Regions from separate parts of the Streptomyces sp. NPDC050388 genome, predicted to be linked through region 1. Evidence: riboswitches for the same ligand, from Rfam matches in the RefSeq annotation. Region 1 holds a riboswitch; each other region holds the start of a gene.

Region 1 (4,428 bases):
GCCTCGGCCGCCTGGAGCGCCATGCCCGTGAGGCCCCGGGCGTCGCTGAGGACGGGCTGCAGAGCGGCGAGATAGAGGGCGAGGAAGATGTCCTCGACGACGGTGACGCCGAGGATGAGGCGGGTCTCGGGCCGGCCGATGTGGCCCAGCTCGATGAGGATCTTCGTGACGATCGCCGAGGAGGAGATGCCCAGCACCCCGGCGAGCACCAGGGCCTCCCGTGCCCCCCAGCCGAGGGCGAACCCGAAGCCCAGCCCCGCGCCGACGTTGAGCAGCAGGTAGATGCCACCGGCGGTGAGCAGCCGTCTGCCGCCCCGTCTCAGATCGTCGAGGTGGAACTCCAGGCCCAGGTAGAAGAGCAGCAGGACGAGACCGAGGGCCGAGAGCATCCCGAAGTCGTGCGCGTCCTCGACCAGGACCGGGCCCGGGGTGTGCGGGCCGAGCAGAATGCCGGCCAGCATGAACAGGGGGATGGTCGGCAGCCCGATCCGGCTGCCGAGGCGGGCGAGGAAAGCGGCGGCGAGGAAGGCGCCACCCATGGCGAGCAGTGTGTCGGCATGTCCCACGGGTCACCACCTTCCACAGCACGGGAACGGAGCGTGATCTCATCGACTGAGCCGAGTGGGGACCGCTCCTTCGCGTTGATGGGGGTTCTTCGCCATACGGGGCTGCGGCCGGTGCGTCACGGGACAGGGGTCCGGGGTTTTCGTCGTGTCCGTCCCGTCTTTCCATGTCGTTTTCACGTTGCTTCCACGCTCACATCCGCCCCCGCGCGATGACCATCCGTGGTGCCACCCAAACGGGATGGGGGACGACCCTCACAGGGGCTCGCCCCGTTCCACGATCCGGTTGTCAGACTTGAACCAGTTCAGCGGTCCGCGGTTCCCGCGGTTCCCGCACTCCCGTCCTCCCAGGAGCGCGTAGATGCCCCACCCGTACGTCCTGTTGTCCGCCGCCGTCTCCCTGGACGGCTACCTCGACGACACCGGCCCCGAGCGGCTGCTGCTGTCCAGTCCGGCCGACTTCGACCGGGTCGACGAGGTACGGGCGTCGGTCGACGCGATCCTGATCGGCGCCGGCACGATCCGCGCCGACAACCCCCGCCTGCTGGTCAACTCGTCCGAGCGGCGGGCCGTCCGGGTCGCCGAGGGCCGGTCCGAGTACCCGCTGAAGGTCACCGTCAGCGGCTCCGGCGACCTGGACCCGACGGCGCGGTTCTGGCACACCGGCGGGGAGAAGGTCCTCTACACGACCGAGGAGGGTGCCGAGCGCGCCCGCGCGCACGGCCTCGCCACCGACGTCGTGCCGCTCGGCGCCGCACTCGACTGGCGGCGGCTCCTCACGCACCTGTACGACGTGTACGGCGTCCGGCGGCTCATGGTGGAGGGCGGCGGCCTGATCCACACCCAGCTCCTCACCCAGGGCCTTGCCGACGAGCTCCAGTTGGTCCTCGCCCCGCTCTTCGTCGGCGACCCGGAGGCCGCCCGCCTCTTCGGCCCCGGTGCCTACCAGGGCGGCCGGCTGCGGTTGCTGGAGACCCGCCCGGTCGGCGACGTCGTCCTCATGCGCTACGAGCCCACCGCCCCCGGCACCGGCCCGCTCCCCGCCGCCGCCGACCACCACTGGCTGGCCCTCGCCTGCGAACTGGCGGCTCAGTGCCCGCCGTCGGAGACGGCCTTCAGCGTGGGTGCGGTGGTGGTCGCGGCCGACGGCACCGAGCTGGCCCGCGGCCACTCCCGGGAGGGCGGCGACCCGGTGGTGCACGCCGAGGAGGCCGCCCTCGCCAAGATCGACCCCACGGATCCGCGGCTCGCGACCGCCACCGTGTACTCCAGCCTGGAACCCTGCGCGCGCCGCGCCTCGCGTCCGGCGCCCTGTGCGCGGCTGATCCTGGACGCGGGGGTACGGCGGGTGGTCACCGCCTGGCGGGAGCCTGACACCTTCGTGGCGGACGCCGACGGCAGCGGAGTGCTGGCCGCCGGGGGCGCCCGGGTCGTCGTGCTGCCCGAGCACGAGGAGGCCGCCACGGCGCCGAACGGCCATCTGATCGGCCGGTGACGCGACGGCGACTGCGACGACTGCGACGACTGCGACGACAAGGAGTGTGCGGAGTGTCCCCCGCATGCCGTATGCTGGTGACACAACGACGCGGGGTGGAGCAGCTCGGTAGCTCGCTGGGCTCATAACCCAGAGGTCGCAGGTTCAAATCCTGTCCCCGCTACTGAAGGCCGAGGGCCGGAATCCGAAAGGGTTCCGGCCCTCGGTCGTTCTTGGCCTCCGCCCCGTCGTCCCGGCTTGTCGTCCCGCCCTCCACGCCGTTGTGACGCCGGGTGACCGGGCCACCGCGCTGCGCATAACAACTGATAAACCGTCAGTTTCGGTGTGACGCGCGAGGCACGGTCAACTCGCCCGTTTTTGCCCGGTCGTGGCGCTTAAGTCCGTGCGGAAATCGTTAACGATCAAGAGGAACGGCTTGGAATCCGACCCCTACCTCTATTAACGTTCGATAACGCAGCGCGGTCGTCCCAGCCGTCACACGAGTCGGCTCCGTGCGCACGCGCCGAATCCCGCAAGGGAACCGGGGAACCAACATCTTGGGGTGAATCGCGTGGATGCCCCCGTGGAGACACGGAGGGTATACGCGCGTAGGAGACCTTCCTGCTCCGAACCCGTCAGCTAACCCGGTAGGCGAGAAGGAAGGAAAGGAGTACGCCCACGTGGCGTCGAACCGGCCTGCTCCCGAGGCCCCCTTCATGCCGAACCAGTACGACGGCGACACCTTCGTCTACGGCGGTGTCCGCCCCGCCGAGGGCCCCTTCGAGGAGTGGAACCCCACCGAGGAGTCCGTCCGCCCCGTGCGCGGTCGGCACCGCGTCGGCAAGCAGCGCGGCGGAGGCCTCGCCCGCAGCTCCACGGTCCTGGGCGTCGGTGTCATAGCCGCCGTCGCCGGTGGCGGCATGGCCAGCGCCCAGACCGGCAAGCCGCCGGTCTCGATCTCGATGCCGGACCTTCCCTCTGTCGGTTCCCTCATCTCCGACGAGGAAACCCCCGAGGGCTCCGCCACCGCGCTCAGCGACATCGGTGTGGTCGCCGACGAGGCCACCGAACAGGGCGCCTCCGACGCCGGCGAGGCGCTGCACGCCCGGATCATGGCCCAGGTCGAGCAGCAGCAGAGCCAGGCCGAGGACAAGGCCGCCGCCGAGGCCGCCGCCGCCGCGGAGAAGGAGGCCAAGGAGAAGGCCGCCGCCGCGAAGAAGGAGGCGGAGGAGAAGGCCGCCGAGGCGAAGCGGAAGGCGGAGGAGGAGGCCAAGAAGAAGGCCGAGGCCGAGCGCCTCGCCGAGCTGGCCCGGCAGTACGCGCTGCCCACCTCCTCGTACACCGTCTCCTCGACCTTCGGTCAGGCCGGTGCCTACTGGTCCTCCGGTCAGCACACCGGCCTGGACTTCGCCGCCCCCACGGGCACGCTGATCAAGGCGGTCCACACCGGCACGATCACCTCCGCCGGCTGGGACGGCTCCTACGGCTACAAGACCGTGTTGACGCTCGACGACGGCACCGAGATCTGGTACGCCCACCAGTCCTCCATCAACGTCAGCGTCGGCCAGCAGGTCAACACGGGCGACGTGATCGGCCGTGTCGGCTCCACCGGCAACTCCACCGGCGCCCACCTCCACCTGGAGGTCCACACCGCCGGCTCCGGCGCGGGCATCGACCCGATGGCCTGGCTCCAGTCGAAGGGCCTCACCGTCTGAGACGACCACAGCCCCGGCAGTCCTGACGACGACCCCCCGACGTCAGGGCTGCCGGTCAGGCGTTTCAGGGGTGGTACGGGTACGCGTACGGGTTCGGACGGTACGCGGAATGCCCGAGGTGCGCGGGGTACGGGGCATACGCGAGGCTCGTCGCGCCGTGCACGCCGTGTACGCCGTACGCGCCGTACACAGGCCAGGGCGGCACGGGCGGCGCGGTGGCGCGGGCCGCGTGCTCCAGGGCCGGGCGGGCCGCGTCGCGGCGGCGCCACAGTTCCCGCAGCAGCTCCCCCTCCCGTGCGGCGAAGTCCGTGCCCACGCGGCCGCGGCGTGCCCGGTGCCGCAGGAACGCCAGGGACGTGGCGTACGCCTCGTACCGCGCCACCGTCCGTGCCGCCGCCCGGCCTCCGTGCCGGCGCGCGTACCGCCGGGCGATGCGCCGGGCCCGCATCGAGCCGAGCGCGAACGGCTGGGCCGGGGTCAGCCAGCCGGCGGCGACGTACACGGGCAGTTCCGTGCGCACGGTCCGCAGCTCGCGCTGCCGCGTCCACACCACCAGCCAGGTCAGCAGGCCGAACGACGGCACCATGAACGCCCCGTACACGGCGAAGAAGCCGTACTCGCCGAGGACCGAGGAGCCGTTCCACAGCGCGTGCATGCCCATCGCGAGCAGCAGACC
Region 2 (4,428 bases), on a different contig from region 1:
CCGCGGACCGCGACCCGGAGCGGTTCGCCGATCCCGACGTGCTCGACCTCGCACGGCGGGACAACCAGCATCTGGGGTACGGCCACGGCATCCACTACTGCCTGGGCGCCCCGCTGGCCCGGCTGGAGGGCCAGACCGCGCTCGCCACGCTGCTGACCCGGCTGCCGGACATCGGGCTCGCGTCGGATCCGGCCGAACTGCGCTGGCGCGGCGGGCTCATCATGCGCGGACTGCGGACCCTGCCGGTGGAATTCAGCCCACGGCCGAAGTGACCCACCGCACGGCCGCCGAAGGTCTGCCGAAGCGACTCGCCGGACGGGCCCGTGACGACCGCCGGATTGCCGTCGAAGTGGCCTTTGTGCGGCCTCCGTACGCCTCCGAAGTGACGGTCGGGACCCCTTCGGGCACGGTCCGTCGCATCGTCGGTGGAGCGGCGCGGACATGACGCCCGGTCAGCTCTGTGATCTTCGTGTGATCTGCGCGGCATGAACTTGTGACAAGTGATTGTCTGCGGCTACGTTCACCCATCAAGCACGGTGCCTCGGTTGCACAGCTGCGCAGTTCGACTCGCCGTGCGGGTAACTGTTTTCCTGCGAAAGGTCTCCGCATGCTCTCCGGGAACGGTCGTCACCGTCGCCCCCGCCAGGCTCCGGCTCTCGTCGTCGCTGCCGGAGTGACCGGCTCAGCCATCGCGATTCCGCTTCTCGGGGCCGGCGGTGCCAGTGCGGCCGAGGGCTCGACCTGGAACCGGGTCGCGGAGTGCGAGTCCGGTGGCTCATGGAGCCAGAACTCCGGCAACGGCTACTACGGCGGCCTGCAGTTGACCCAGGCGGACTGGGAGAAGTACGGCGGCCTCGACTACGCGTCCAGCGCCGACCAGGCCAGCCGCGGCCAGCAGATAGCCGTGGCCGAGAAGATCCTCGCCGACCAGGGGGTCGGCGCGTGGCGGGCCTGCGGCCTGCTGTCGGGTCTGAACGCCGACTCGGGCAAGGCCGGTGCGGACACCGGCGCGGACGGCGGCTCGTCGTACGACTCGTCCGGCACCGGAAGCTCCGCCACTCCGTCGCCCTCGCAGTCCTCCGACGCCTCATCGGACAACAAGGGCAGTAAGGGTGCTGAGGGTGATAAGGGGGAAAAGGCGGGTGAAGCGTCCAAGTCCGGCGGTTCGGACGCCGAGTCCGGCACCTCTCCCTCCGCTTCCGCTTCTCCCTCCGCCTCGGCCTCCGCCGAGGGGGGCGACTCGGGCAAGTCGGGGCAGAAGGCGGGTTCTTCGGACGCGTCCGCGATTGAGGCCCCCACCGGCCGCCACCGCGGCGCCAGCGCCGAGGAGGAGGTGCGCGAGGACCGCGAGTCCGGAGCCTCCGGCCGGCACGCCTCGCGCGGCGGTCTCGGCTTCTCGCGCGGCCTCGACGTCTCGTCCCCGGCCGACAGGGCCCCCGCGGGCACCGGAGGCGGCTCCTCGGCCGCCGCCGACTCCCTTGCGCTCGGCGGCGGGTGGCTCGCCCAGTACAGCGGGGGCGGCGAGGGTGCGGGGGCGGCGGGTTCCGGTCTCATCCTTCCCGGTCAGACGCTTGCGTTCGGGTTCGGATCGGACGAAGGCTGACATTCGAAAAGGTGCGGCGGTGGCGGCAGTTGAGGTCACGTTTCGCGCTGAATGTCCGTTATAAAGGCGATGAGAGATAGGTCTCAGAAGCCCTGATCGTCTTTGATTATCCGCAGCGCGCGTGTCTACCGTCAGGACCGCTCGCCACCGCGGGCCCCGGCTGCCGCCACGCCGAATCCTGCCAGTGGCAGCACGGGAACAGTCGTCGCGTCATGCGCCGTAGGCAGGAGCGGGGGAACCAAGGTAGGCGCCGCATCCGGTGATTGACGCCGGATCGGCTAGGGGTGAAGCCGCGTCCCGTGAGGGACGCGGCCGGGCAACTCAACCGGCCCGAACCCGACAGCTCACCTCGTAGGCGTCGGTGAGGGGATCCTTCCATGCTGTTTTCCGGCAAGGGCAAGCACCGTCGTCCGTCCAAGGCCACCCGGGTCATCGCCGTCGCAGGCGTCACCGGTGCCGCCGTCGCCGCCCCGCTGATGGCGGCCGGCAACGCTTCCGCCGCCACCGCCTCCGAGTGGGACACCGTCGCCCAGTGCGAGTCCGGCGGCAACTGGTCCATCAACACCGGCAACGGCTACTACGGCGGTCTGCAGTTCTCCGCCTCCACCTGGGCCGGCTACGGCGGCACGCAGTACGCCGCCACCGCCGACCGGGCCAGCAAGGCCCAGCAGATCGAGATAGCCGAGAAGGTCCTCGCGGGTCAGGGCAAGGGCGCCTGGCCGGTCTGCGGCAAGGGCCTGTCCAACGCCGCCTACACCGGTGGCGGCGCCGGTCAGAGCACCGGGAACCAGAACAACGGTTCCTCGCAGAGCACCCAGAAGCAGAACACCCAGGAGCAGAGCACCGGCTCCGCCCCCGAGCGCTCCACCGAGCAGAAGGCCTCCCGCTCCGACGAGCGTCCGGTCGCCGAGAAGAAGACCGTCACCACCCCGACCGGCGAGAAGGTCGAGAAGGGCGACGGCGAGTACAAGGTCGTCAAGGGCGACACCCTCAGCTCGATCGCCGAGGAGCACGGCGTCAAGGGCGGCTGGAACAAGCTGTTCGAGCTGAACGACGACATCGTCGAGGACGCCGACCTCATCTACCCGGGCCAGCAGCTGCACCTGAAGTAAGGCGGCGGCCGCAGGCTCAGGGCTCCGTCCCCACGGAGTTCCCTCCCCGTCCCCACGGGGCCTCCCCCGTCCCCGCGGGGGCTCCCCGCCCCGGTGCGTGTTCCCCGTACGCACCGGGGCGGGGCTTTTCCGTACATGGGGGACCTTTCCGGTGTCCGGTGCTCGGTGCCCACCGGAGGGTGCGAGGGTGGTCCCGGTTTCCGGGCCCGTCTTTGTTCCGTTCGGAAACAATTTACTCTCGGTTCCGTCCGAGGGGCGGCCGACCGGATGGCCGATCGCCCGGAGCCGGATAGGCTCGTCCCGCAGGGCCCCCGCGGCCCGGCTGATCCGCGTCACATCCATGAAGGAGATGCTCGTGCCGTCCATCGACGTCGTCGTAGCCCGGGAAATCCTGGACTCCCGAGGCAACCCCACCGTCGAGGTCGAGGTCGGCCTCGACGACGGCAGCACGGGTCGTGCCGCCGTCCCGTCCGGCGCCTCCACCGGCGCCTTCGAGGCCATCGAACTCCGTGACGGCGACCCCGACCGTTACCAGGGCAAGGGAGTGGAGAAGGCCGTCCTGGCCGTCATCGAGCAGATCGGCCCGGAGCTCGTCGGCTACGACGCCACCGAGCAGCGCCTGATCGACCAGGCGATGTTCGACCTGGACGCCACCGACAACAAGGGCTCCCTCGGCGCCAACGCCATCCTCGGTGTCTCCCTGGCCGTCGCCCACGCCGCCTCCGAGGCCAGCGACCTGCCCCTCTTCCGCTACCTGGGCGGACCCAACGCGCACCTGCTGCCGGTGCCGATGATGAACATCCTCAACGGCGGCTCGCACGCGGACTCCAATGTGGACATCCAGGAGTTCATGATCGCCCCGATCGGCGCGGAGTCCTTCTCCGAGGCCCTGCGCTGGGGCACCGAGGTCTACCACACCCTGAAGAAGGTGCTGAAGAACCGCGGCCTGTCCACCGGCCTCGGTGACGAGGGCGGCTTCGCCCCGAACCTCGGCTCCAACCGCGAGGCCCTCGACCTCATCCTCGAGGCCATCAAGGAAGCCGGTTACGCCCCGGGCGAGCAGATCGCCCTCGCGCTCGACGTCGCCGCCTCCGAGTTCTACAAGAACGGCGTGTACCTCTTCGAGGGCAAGGAGCGCTCCGCCGCCGAGATGACGGAGTACTACGAGGGGCTCGTCGCGGACTACCCGCTCGTCTCCATCGAGGACCCGCTGTTCGAGGACGACTGGGCCGGCTGGAAGGCCCTCACCGACAAGCTCGGCGACAAGGTCCAGATCGTCGGCGACGACCTGTTCGTCACCAACCCGGAGCGCCTGGCCCGCGGCATCGAGGACGGCGCCGCCAACGCGCTGCTGGTGAAGGTGAACCAGATCGGCTCGCTGACCGAGACCCTGGACGCCGTCGAGCTGGCCCAGCGCAGCGGCTTCAAGTGCATGATGTCGCACCGCTCCGGCGAGACCGAGGACGTCACCATCGCCGACCTGGCCGTCGCCACCAACTGCGGCCAGATCAAGACCGGCGCCCCGGCCCGCTCCGAGCGCGTGGCCAAGTACAACCAGCTGCTGCGCATCGAGGAGATCCTCGACGACGCCGCGGTGTACGCGGGCCGCAGCGCCTTCCCGCGGTTCCGCAACGCCTGACGACGCGGCTCCGCCAGTCGTCCGTACGTCCCCGGACACGGTCCCGTACCGTGTCCGGGGACGTACGCGCGTAT
Region 3 (4,428 bases), on a different contig from region 1:
AAGAACGAGCGCCGCCAGCGCTACGACAACGTCCCCTACGGCACGGCCTTCGAGAAGCTGACCGCCCTCGCCTTCCCGGACGGCCACCCGTACCACCACACGCCCATCGGCTCGATGGCGGACCTGGACGCGGCCACCCTGGAGGACGCCCGCGCCTTCTTCCGCACGTACTACGCGCCGAACAACGCCGTGCTCTCCGTCGTCGGTGACATCGACCCGGAGCAGACGCTCGCCTGGATCGAGAAGTACTTCGGCTCCATCCCCTCCCACGACGGCAAGCCCGAGCCCCGCGACGGCTCGCTGCCCGAGATCATCGGCGAGGAGCTGCGTGAGCTCGTCGAGGAGGAGGTCCCCGCGCGTGCGCTGATGGCCGCCTACCGGCTGCCCGAGGACGGCACGCGCGCGAGCGACGCCGCGGACCTGGCGCTCACCGTCCTCGGCGGCGGCGAGTCCTCCCGGCTCTACAACCGGCTGGTGCGCCGGGACCGTACGGCCGTGGCGGCCGGATTCGGCCTGCTCCGGCTGGCCGGGGCGCCCTCCCTGGGCTGGCTGGACGTGAAGGCGTCCGGCGACGTGGAGGTGCCGGTCATCGAGGCGGCGATCGACGAGGAGCTCACCCGGTTCGCCGAGGAGGGCCCCACGGCCGAGGAGATGGAGCGCGCCCAGGCCCAGTTGGAGCGCGAGTGGCTGGACCGGCTCAGCACCGTCGCCGGCCGGGCCGACGAACTGTGCCGGTACGCCGTCCTGTTCGGCGACCCGCAGCTCGCCCTCACCGCCGTCGGGCGCATCCTCGACGTGACCGCCGAGGACGTCCGGGAGGTCGCCGAGGCCCGCCTGCGCCCGGACAACCGCGCGGTGCTCGTCTATGAGCCCGTCGCCCCCGAGGCAGGGGAGTCCGAAGAAGCAGCGGCCTCCGGAACCGAAGAAGCCGCGGCCGCCGGCACCGACGAGAACGAGGAGACGGCGAAGTGACCGAGCTTGCCACGATGGACTTCCACCCCCAGCCGCAGGCGGGCGAGGCCAAGCCCTGGGCCTTCCCGGCCCCCGAGCGCACCACGCTCGGCAACGGTCTGACCGTCCTGCGCTGCCACCGTCCCGGCCAGCAGATCGTCGCGGTCGAGGTGCTGCTCGACGCGCCCCTGGAGGCCGAGCCCGACGGCCTCGACGGTGTCGCCACGATCATGGCGAGGGCGTTCTCCGAGGGCACCGACAAGCACTCCGCCGAGGAGTTCGCCGCCGAACTGGAGCGCTGCGGCGCCACCCTGGACGCCTACGCCGACCACCCCGGCGTGCGCCTGAGCCTCGAGGTGCCGGCCTCACGGCTCGCCAAGGGGCTCGGGCTGCTCGCCGACGCCCTCAGGGCGCCCGCGTTCGCCGACAGCGAGGTCGAACGCCTCGTCCGCAACCGTCTCGACGAGATCCCGCACGAGCTGGCCAACCCCTCCCGTCGTGCCGCCAAGGAACTCTCCAAGGAGCTGTTCCCGGCGGCTTCGCGGATGTCCCGCCCGCGGCAGGGCACCGAGGAGACGGTGGCCGGCATCGACTCGTCGGCCGTACGCGCCTTCCACGAGAAGCACGTCCGTCCCGCGACCGCCACCGCGGTGGTCGTCGGTGACCTCACCGGCATCGACCTGGACGAGCTGCTCGGTGACACCCTCGGCTCCTGGACCGGATCGGCAGCCGAGCCGCGGCCCGTTCCGCCGATCGTCGCCGACGACACCGGCCGGGTCGTCATCGTGGACCGCCCCGGCGCCGTGCAGACGCAGCTGCTGATCGGCCGGGTCGGAGCGGACCGGCACGACCGCGTGTGGCCCGCGCAGGTGCTCGGCACCTACTGCCTCGGCGGCACCCTCACCTCCCGCCTGGACCGCGTCCTGCGCGAGGAGAAGGGCTACACCTACGGCGTACGGTCGTTCGGCCAGGTCCTGAGGTCCGCGCCCCCTTCCTCCTCCGGAGGGGCCACGGGCGCGGCCATGCTCGCCATCAGCGGCTCCGTCGACACCCCCAACACCGGGCCCGCGCTCGAGGACCTGTGGACGGTGCTGCGCACGCTCGCCGCGGAAGGCCTCACGGACGCCGAGCGTGACGTCGCCGTGCAGAACCTGGTGGGGGTCGCGCCGCTCAAGTACGAGACCGCCTCGGCCGTCGCCGGCACCCTGGCCGACCAGGTGGAGCAGCACCTGGCCGACGACTACCAGGCCGAGCTGTACCGCCGGCTCGCCACCACCGGCACCGTGGAGGCCACCGCGGCCGTGGTGAACGCCTTCCCGGTGGACCGCCTCGTGACCGTCCTGGTCGGCGACGCGGCGCAGATCAAGGCGCCCGTCGAGGCGCTCGGCATCGGCGAGGTCACGGTCGTGCCCGCCGAGTAGCCGGCGCGCGCAAGCGGAGCGCACGCGCGTGCGGGCCCTGGTGGCACGAGAGCCACCAGGGCCCGCCTGTGCCCGGATTGGGGTGGAGAGGTCCTGTCTGCCCTGTGGGATGCGCTACAGAAGGCGGGATCCGTTTGGGGATGGGAAGACGCCCCGCTTAGCGTCATCCGGGCTGTTCGTCGGGCAGTGCGCCGCACCCGCGGCACCGGACAGCCATCGCCGAGTCCCCGTACGGCGCGAGCCGGGGGGAGCCGGGGACCCCGTCGTGCAGTCCCTGGGGTGAATCGGACGCCCGCGCCTGTCGCGAGGGGCCCGTAGGAGACCTTCCTGCTCCGAACCCTTCAGCTAACCCGGTAGGCGAGGGAAGGAAAGGACCACCCACTCCATGGCGTTCACACGCGCCTCCGGGAAGCACCGTCGTCCCGGCCGCATGCACCGCGGCACCGCCAGGGCGGCGGGCGTCGCGGCCCTCACCACCACCGGCGTGGTCGGCTCCCTCGCGACCACGGCGTCCGCCGCCGGTCCCGCAGCGCAGCAGACCGGCCTGACCCCCGTCATCGCCATGGGCGAGGAGGTCGCCGCACGGGTCGACGCCCAGGCGGCCGCCCAGCACGAGGCCGCGCGGGAAGCGGCCCGGGACGCCGCGCGCGAGGCCGCGGAGGAGGCCGCACGGGAGAGGGCGGCCGAGGAGGCCGAGAGGGCCCGCGAGGCCGAGGAGCGTGCCGCGCGGGAGGCCGAGCGCAAGCGCCTCACCACCTTCGTGTCGCCGATCGCGGGTTCCTACGTCTCGACCGGTTACCTGTCCGGCGGCGCCGTCTGGTCCTCCGGCAGCCACACCGGTGTCGACTTCCACGCCGCGAGCGGCACCCCCGTGCTCTCGGTCGGCACGGGCACCGTCGTGGAGGCCGGCTGGGGCGGCGCCTACGGCAACCAGGTCGTCATCAAGATGCACGACGGCACCTACACCCAGTACGGCCACCTGTCGTCCGTCGCCGTCTCGGTGGGACAGCGGGTCACCCCGGGACAGCGGATCGGCCTCTCCGGTGCCACCGGCAACGTCACCGGCGCGCATCTGCACTTCGAGGCCCGTACGACCGCCGAGTACGGCTCCGACATCGACCCGGTCGCCTACCTCCGCGCGCACGGCGTGAACCTCTGACCCGAGGCGCTTCCGGCCCGAAGCGCGCACCCCGACGCCCCGGCTCGGCTCCCGAGCCGGGGCTCTTCGCGTGCCGAGCGGCCGGATGTCCACGGGCGCGGGGTCCTTCCCGAAAGGACGGAGCCGCGCCGCCCGGAAAGGGCGACGCGGCTCCACTCGCTGCCGGAGAAACCGGAGAACTCGTCAGACGGTCTCGGGGAGCTCCTCGAGACCCTCGGAGACCAGCTTCGCCAGACGGTCCAGGGCGGCGTCGGCGCCCTCGGCGTCGGAAGCGAGGACGATCTCCTCGCCGCCCTGGGCGCCCAGGCCCAGGACGGCCAGCATGGAGGCCGCGTTGACGGGGTTGCCGTCGGCCTTGGCGATCGTCACCGGGACGCCTGCGGCCGTGGCGGCTCGGACGAAGATGGAGGCGGGACGGGCGTGGAGGCCCTCGGCCCAGCCGACGTTGACGCGGCGCTCAGCCATGTGTTGCTGCCCTTCGGTGTTCAGGTTGTCTAGACCAGTTTCCCATATCGGGAACCACACCGGGAGCGGCACTCGTTCCCGCTCCCGGTGACACCGGACCGCGGCCTCGGTCCGGCTCGTGCACCCACAGACTGCCTCGCGCCGTCGTCGTACGCGAGCCGTACTCTGGGGCCCATGCAGATCTCGTCGGACCGGCATGAGTATCCCGCCCACTGGGAAGCCGACGTGGTGCTGCGCGACGGCGGCACCGCGCGCGTGCGGCCCATCACCGTCGATGACGCCGAGCGCCTGGTCAGCTTCTACGAGCAGGTGTCGGACGAGTCGAAGTACTACCGCTTCTTCGCGCCCTACCCTCGCCTGTCCGCCAAGGACGTGCACCGGTTCACACACCACGACTTCGTGGACCGGGTGGGACTCGCGGCCACCGTGGGC
Region 4 (4,428 bases), on a different contig from region 1:
GTCCGTCATGGTCCATCTGACCAAACACCGCAAGAGGAAGCGTCAGACCCCGGACTCAACTCCGTGTACTGCTGCGGTATGACACGAGGAGGTGTTTCCTCCCCCGACCAGTAGGGGTCGGGGAGGCGGCGGGCGGGTCAGCCGGCCCGGTGCACCACCGCGTCGCACAGTTCGACCAGGGCCGTCTTCGATTCGCACTCCGGCAGCGGGGCCAGCACCGCGCGCGCCTCCTGCGCATAGCGCACGGTGTCCCGGCGGGCCTGCTCCAGCGCGGGGTGTGCGCGCAGCAGTCGCAGTGCCTCGGCGTGCCGGCCGTCGTCGCTGAGGTCGGAGTCCAGCAGCTCGCACAGCGCGATGTCCTCGGGCAGGCCCAGCCGGGCCGCTCGCTCGCGCAGCCGCAGCACGGGCAGGGTCGGAATGCCCTCGCGCAGATCGGTGCCCGGGGTCTTGCCGGACTCGTGGGAGTCGGAGGCGATGTCCAGCACGTCGTCGGCGAGCTGGAAGGCGATCCCGAGCCGCTCGCCGTACTGGGTCAGCACGTCCACGACCGGGTCGTCCGCGCCGGCCATCATGGCGCCGAACCGGCACGAGACGGCGACCAGTGAGCCGGTCTTGCCGCCCAGGACGTCCAGGTAGTGGTCGACCGGGTCGCGGCCGTCCTGCGGCCCCGCGGTCTCCAGGATCTGACCGGAGACCAGCCGCTCGAACGCCTCCGCCTGTACCCGTACGGCCTCCGGCCCGAGGTCGGCCAGGATGTGCGAGGCGCGCGCGAAGAGGAAGTCGCCGGTGAGGACCGCGACGGAGTTGCCCCAGCGGGTGTTCGCACTGGGCACCCCGCGCCGCACACCCGCGTCGTCCATCACGTCGTCGTGGTACAGCGTGGCCAGGTGGGTCAGCTCCACGACCACGGCGGACGGCACGACGCCGGGCGCGTAGGGGTCGCCGAACTGGGCGGCGAGCATCACGAGCAGCGGCCGGAACCGCTTGCCGCCGGCCCGTACCAGGTGCTGAGCGGCACCCGTGATGAAGGGGACCTCACTCTTGGTGGCCTCGAGCAGCCCTTCCTCGACAGCCGTCATCCCGGCCCGGACATCGGCTTCCAGAGCCTGGTCCCGCACGCTCAGCCCGAATGGCCCGACGACGGTCACGAGGGGTCTCCTGTCTGCTGGTGTCCACTGGCGCTCAGACGTCTTGCACCGTCTACCGATGGGTCGCTGGTTGTCGATGGGTCGCTGACATCACTCGAGTCAGCGTATCCGGTCATGTTTCGATCACCGCCAGCACCCACATTCCCCAAACTCACCCCAGCACGCGCGGACGGCACCTCACGGCGCCCTCCGATATCGGATCACCATCAGATCGTTTCCGATCAGTTGACAGCAGTGGACATTTGCCAACTTTCCGGACGTTTCCCGCCCTCGCGCCGGGCGTGCGCCGAGCCACATCCCGACACCCGATCCATCCTGCCCGCCCCGCTGCCCGATTCGCCGCAATTGTCAAACGAATCCCCGTTGACGGCAAATGCTCCCGCACGATGCGGCCAGTGAGGTCGGTCACGCACATCCCGGCACGTTCGCGACTCACCGCGCGGGCGTCCTCCCTTGCGCTGAAAGCGAGTTGACCGTTGACACTCGCAAAGGATCAAGTACCCCAAATAGCCCAAGACAAGATCAAACGGCGTCATACGTGACGCTCGCACTTGTTCCTGACATGTGCTCTCGCATACGTTCCCGGCCTGTCGGGCGGACGCCGAATCCTGCCGCCGCCCGCGCCACCCGTCGATCAACTCACTCACGCACGGCAGGAGCGGGGGACCCAGGTAAGTCGCCGGACCGGTTCGCACCGGGACGGCTCGGGGTGAAGCCATGCCCTCAGGGGCGCGGCCGGGCACTCTCCCGCCCGAACCCGACAGCTCACCTCGTAGGCGTAGGAGAGGAACGCACACATGCCCGCCATGCCCGCATCCGGTCAGCGCCGCTTCGGCCGCACCCGCCTCGTCCGCTCCCTCGCCGTCGCCGGCGTGGCCGCGATCGCCCTTCCGGTGTTCGGCGCCACCAGCGCCTCCGCCGCTCCCGCCACCCCCGTGTCGTCCGCCCCGGCCACCGCCGGCACCGAGACGGCGTACCCGGACAACCTCGACGGCTGGATCCGCGAGTCGCTGTCGATCATGGCGCAGCACGGCATCCCCGGCAGCTACGACTCCATCCACCGCAACATCATGCGCGAGTCCTCCGGCAACCCGCAGGCCATCAACCTGTGGGACTCCAACGCCGTCGCCGGCACCCCGTCGAAGGGCCTGCTGCAGGTCATCGACCCGACCTTCCAGGCGTACCACGTGCCCGGCACGGCCTTCGACCCGTTCGACCCGGTCGCGAACATCACGGCGGCCTGCAACTACGCGGCGGACCGCTACGGCTCGATCGACAACGTCTTCGGCGCCTACTGAGACGTCCGGGCGCACCGGGGCACACCCGGCCCACGGGTTCACCCCTCGGGGCTGAGGCCGGGACGGCACGTGTCGGGGCGCGTGCCGTCCCGCCCCGCCCCGTCCGCTCCGCCGAACAACCGCTCGAGGACGACGGCCACGCCGTCGTCCTCGTTCGTCGTGGTGATCTCGTCGGCCACCGCCTTCAGCTCGGGATGCGCGTTGGCCATGGCGACGCCGTGGGCCGCCCAGTGGAACATCGGGATGTCATTGGGCATGTCGCCGAAGGCGACGGTCCGTTCCCGGCTCAGCCCCAGGTGCTCGGCGGCCAGTGCCAGCCCCGTCGCCTTGGTGACACCGCACGGCTGGAGCTCCACGGTGCCCGGTCCCGACATGGTGACCGTGGCCAGCGAACCGACCACCGAACGCGCCGTCGCCGCCAACTCGTCGTCACTCAGGAAGGGGTGACGCAACAGCACCTTGGTGATCGGCAGGACCCACAGATCGTCCCGTCGCCCGATCCGCACGGCGGGCAGCGTCGGGTGCGGCATCCGATAGCCCGGCTCGATCAGGGTGAGTCCGTCGATCCCGTCCTGGTCGACCGCGGCGTACACCTCCCCCACCTCGGCCTCGATCTTGCCGAGCGCGGTCTCCGCCAGTTCCCGGTCCAGCGTGACGGAGTGGAGCAGCCGGTTCGCGCCGGCGTCGTACACCTGCGCGCCCTGTCCGCACACCGCGAGCTCCGTGCTCCCCAGCCTGTCCAGGAGCGGCCGCACTCCGGGCGCCGGGCGGCCCGTCACCACGAGATGCCGGGCACCGGCCCGCGTCGCCAGTGCCAGTGCGGCGAGAGACCGGTCGGAGAGAGAGTCGTCGCCGCGCAGCAGCGTCCCGTCCAGGTCGGTGGCGATGAGTGAACAATCGGTGGGTGCGGCCATGATCAGAGAATACGGACACCACGCCCACCCGACTCACCCCCGCCCGGAACGTCTCCGTCCGTACGCCCGCACCCCTTATCCTTCGCGCCCCACCACCGGGCCGTCGCCGCGCGACCGCTCCCCCACGACCGCGCGACCGCTCCCCCACGACCGCGCGCCCGGCCCGCCACGACCGCGCGCCCGGCCGCTTCCGTCATCACCGGGTACGGACCTGTTAAAGGCCTCTGCACCACTTGGCAACAACATGGTCCGCTACCTACCGTCCTGGTGGTCCCGAACGGTACCTTCCAAGAGTCCAGGGGGGACTTGATCGGGGGGTCAGGTGAGCAGTGGACGCACACGTGTGCTGAGGCTCGAGGAGCTCGGCGAGGGGGAGCGGGAACGCTGGCGTGAGCTGCGCGCCGCGACGGACGCACCACGCAGCCCTTTCATGGAACCGGAGTTCGCCACCGCCGTGTCCCGGGTGCGGCCGCAGGCCCGGGTGGCGGTCCTGTACGAGGGGACGTCCGCCGAACCGGCCGGCTTCCTGCCTTACGAGCGGGGCGCGCTGGGGCAGGGCCGGGCGATCGGACTCGGGGTGTCGGACTGCCAGGGCGCCGTCCTGCGTCCGGGCCTCACCCCGGAGACCGGTGAACTGCTGCGCGCCTGCTCGGTGTCGAGCTTCGCCTTCGACAACCTGGAGGCGGGCCAGGCCCTGTTCGTCCCGCACGCGGCCGAAGAGCACGCCACCTATGTCATCGACGTGGAGAAGGGCTACGAGACCTACGAGTCCGTACTGCGCACCCAGTCGCCGAAGTTCCTGAAGACCACACTGGCCAAGGAGCGCAGGCTCGGCCGCCAGGCGGCCGGACCGGTGCGGTTCGTCTTCGACGAACGCGAACCGGCCGCCCTGCGCGCTCTCATCGAGTGGAAGTCGGCCCAGTACCGCAGGACCGGGCGGCGCGACCGGTTCGCGCAGGAGTGGATCACGCGGCTCGTGGGCCGCCTGGCCGAGACCCGGGCACCGGAGTGCACGGGCACGCTGTCCGTCCTGTACGCCGGGGACCGCCCCGTCGCCGCGCACTTCGG

The links. A riboswitch is a leader RNA that binds a small molecule or an ion and turns the genes downstream of it on or off. The one in region 1 is predicted to bind cyclic di-AMP.
Region 2: it holds a riboswitch for cyclic di-AMP, as region 1 does, so the genes downstream of both, AB0I73_RS26445 (transglycosylase family protein) here and AB0I73_RS24420 (M23 family metallopeptidase) in region 1, are expected to answer to the same signal.
Region 3: it holds a riboswitch for cyclic di-AMP, as region 1 does, so the genes downstream of both, AB0I73_RS26960 (M23 family metallopeptidase) here and AB0I73_RS24420 (M23 family metallopeptidase) in region 1, are expected to answer to the same signal.
Region 4: it holds a riboswitch for cyclic di-AMP, as region 1 does, so the genes downstream of both, AB0I73_RS05440 (transglycosylase SLT domain-containing protein) here and AB0I73_RS24420 (M23 family metallopeptidase) in region 1, are expected to answer to the same signal.

The regions. Positions count from the first base shown of each region.
Region 1 covers NZ_JBFAKH010000044.1:43,700-48,127, forward strand. The annotation lists gene AB0I73_RS24405 (cation:proton antiporter) at 1-566, opposite strand, end outside; gene AB0I73_RS24410 (dihydrofolate reductase family protein) at 925-2,058, shown strand; tRNA gene AB0I73_RS24415 (tRNA-Met) at 2,148-2,221, shown strand; cyclic di-AMP (ydaO/yuaA leader) riboswitch at 2,549-2,706, shown strand; gene AB0I73_RS24420 (M23 family metallopeptidase) at 2,718-3,752, shown strand; gene AB0I73_RS24425 (PrsW family intramembrane metalloprotease) at 3,817-4,428, opposite strand, start outside.
Region 2 covers NZ_JBFAKH010000051.1:43,059-47,486, reverse strand. The annotation lists gene AB0I73_RS26455 (cytochrome P450) at 1-272, shown strand, start outside; gene AB0I73_RS26450 (transglycosylase family protein) at 608-1,603, shown strand; cyclic di-AMP (ydaO/yuaA leader) riboswitch at 1,809-1,976, shown strand; gene AB0I73_RS26445 (transglycosylase family protein) at 1,981-2,715, shown strand; gene eno (phosphopyruvate hydratase) at 3,071-4,354, shown strand.
Region 3 covers NZ_JBFAKH010000053.1:39,086-43,513, reverse strand. The annotation lists gene AB0I73_RS26970 (pitrilysin family protein) at 1-972, shown strand, start outside; gene AB0I73_RS26965 (pitrilysin family protein) at 969-2,372, shown strand; cyclic di-AMP (ydaO/yuaA leader) riboswitch at 2,580-2,749, shown strand; gene AB0I73_RS26960 (M23 family metallopeptidase) at 2,758-3,531, shown strand; gene AB0I73_RS26955 (HPr family phosphocarrier protein) at 3,715-3,996, opposite strand; gene AB0I73_RS26950 (GNAT family N-acetyltransferase) at 4,171-4,428, shown strand, end outside.
Region 4 covers NZ_JBFAKH010000006.1:157,796-162,223, reverse strand. The annotation lists gene AB0I73_RS05445 (polyprenyl synthetase family protein) at 138-1,148, opposite strand; cyclic di-AMP (ydaO/yuaA leader) riboswitch at 1,779-1,942, shown strand; gene AB0I73_RS05440 (transglycosylase SLT domain-containing protein) at 1,955-2,446, shown strand; gene AB0I73_RS05435 (HAD family hydrolase) at 2,485-3,360, opposite strand; gene AB0I73_RS05430 (GNAT family N-acetyltransferase) at 3,704-4,428, shown strand, end outside.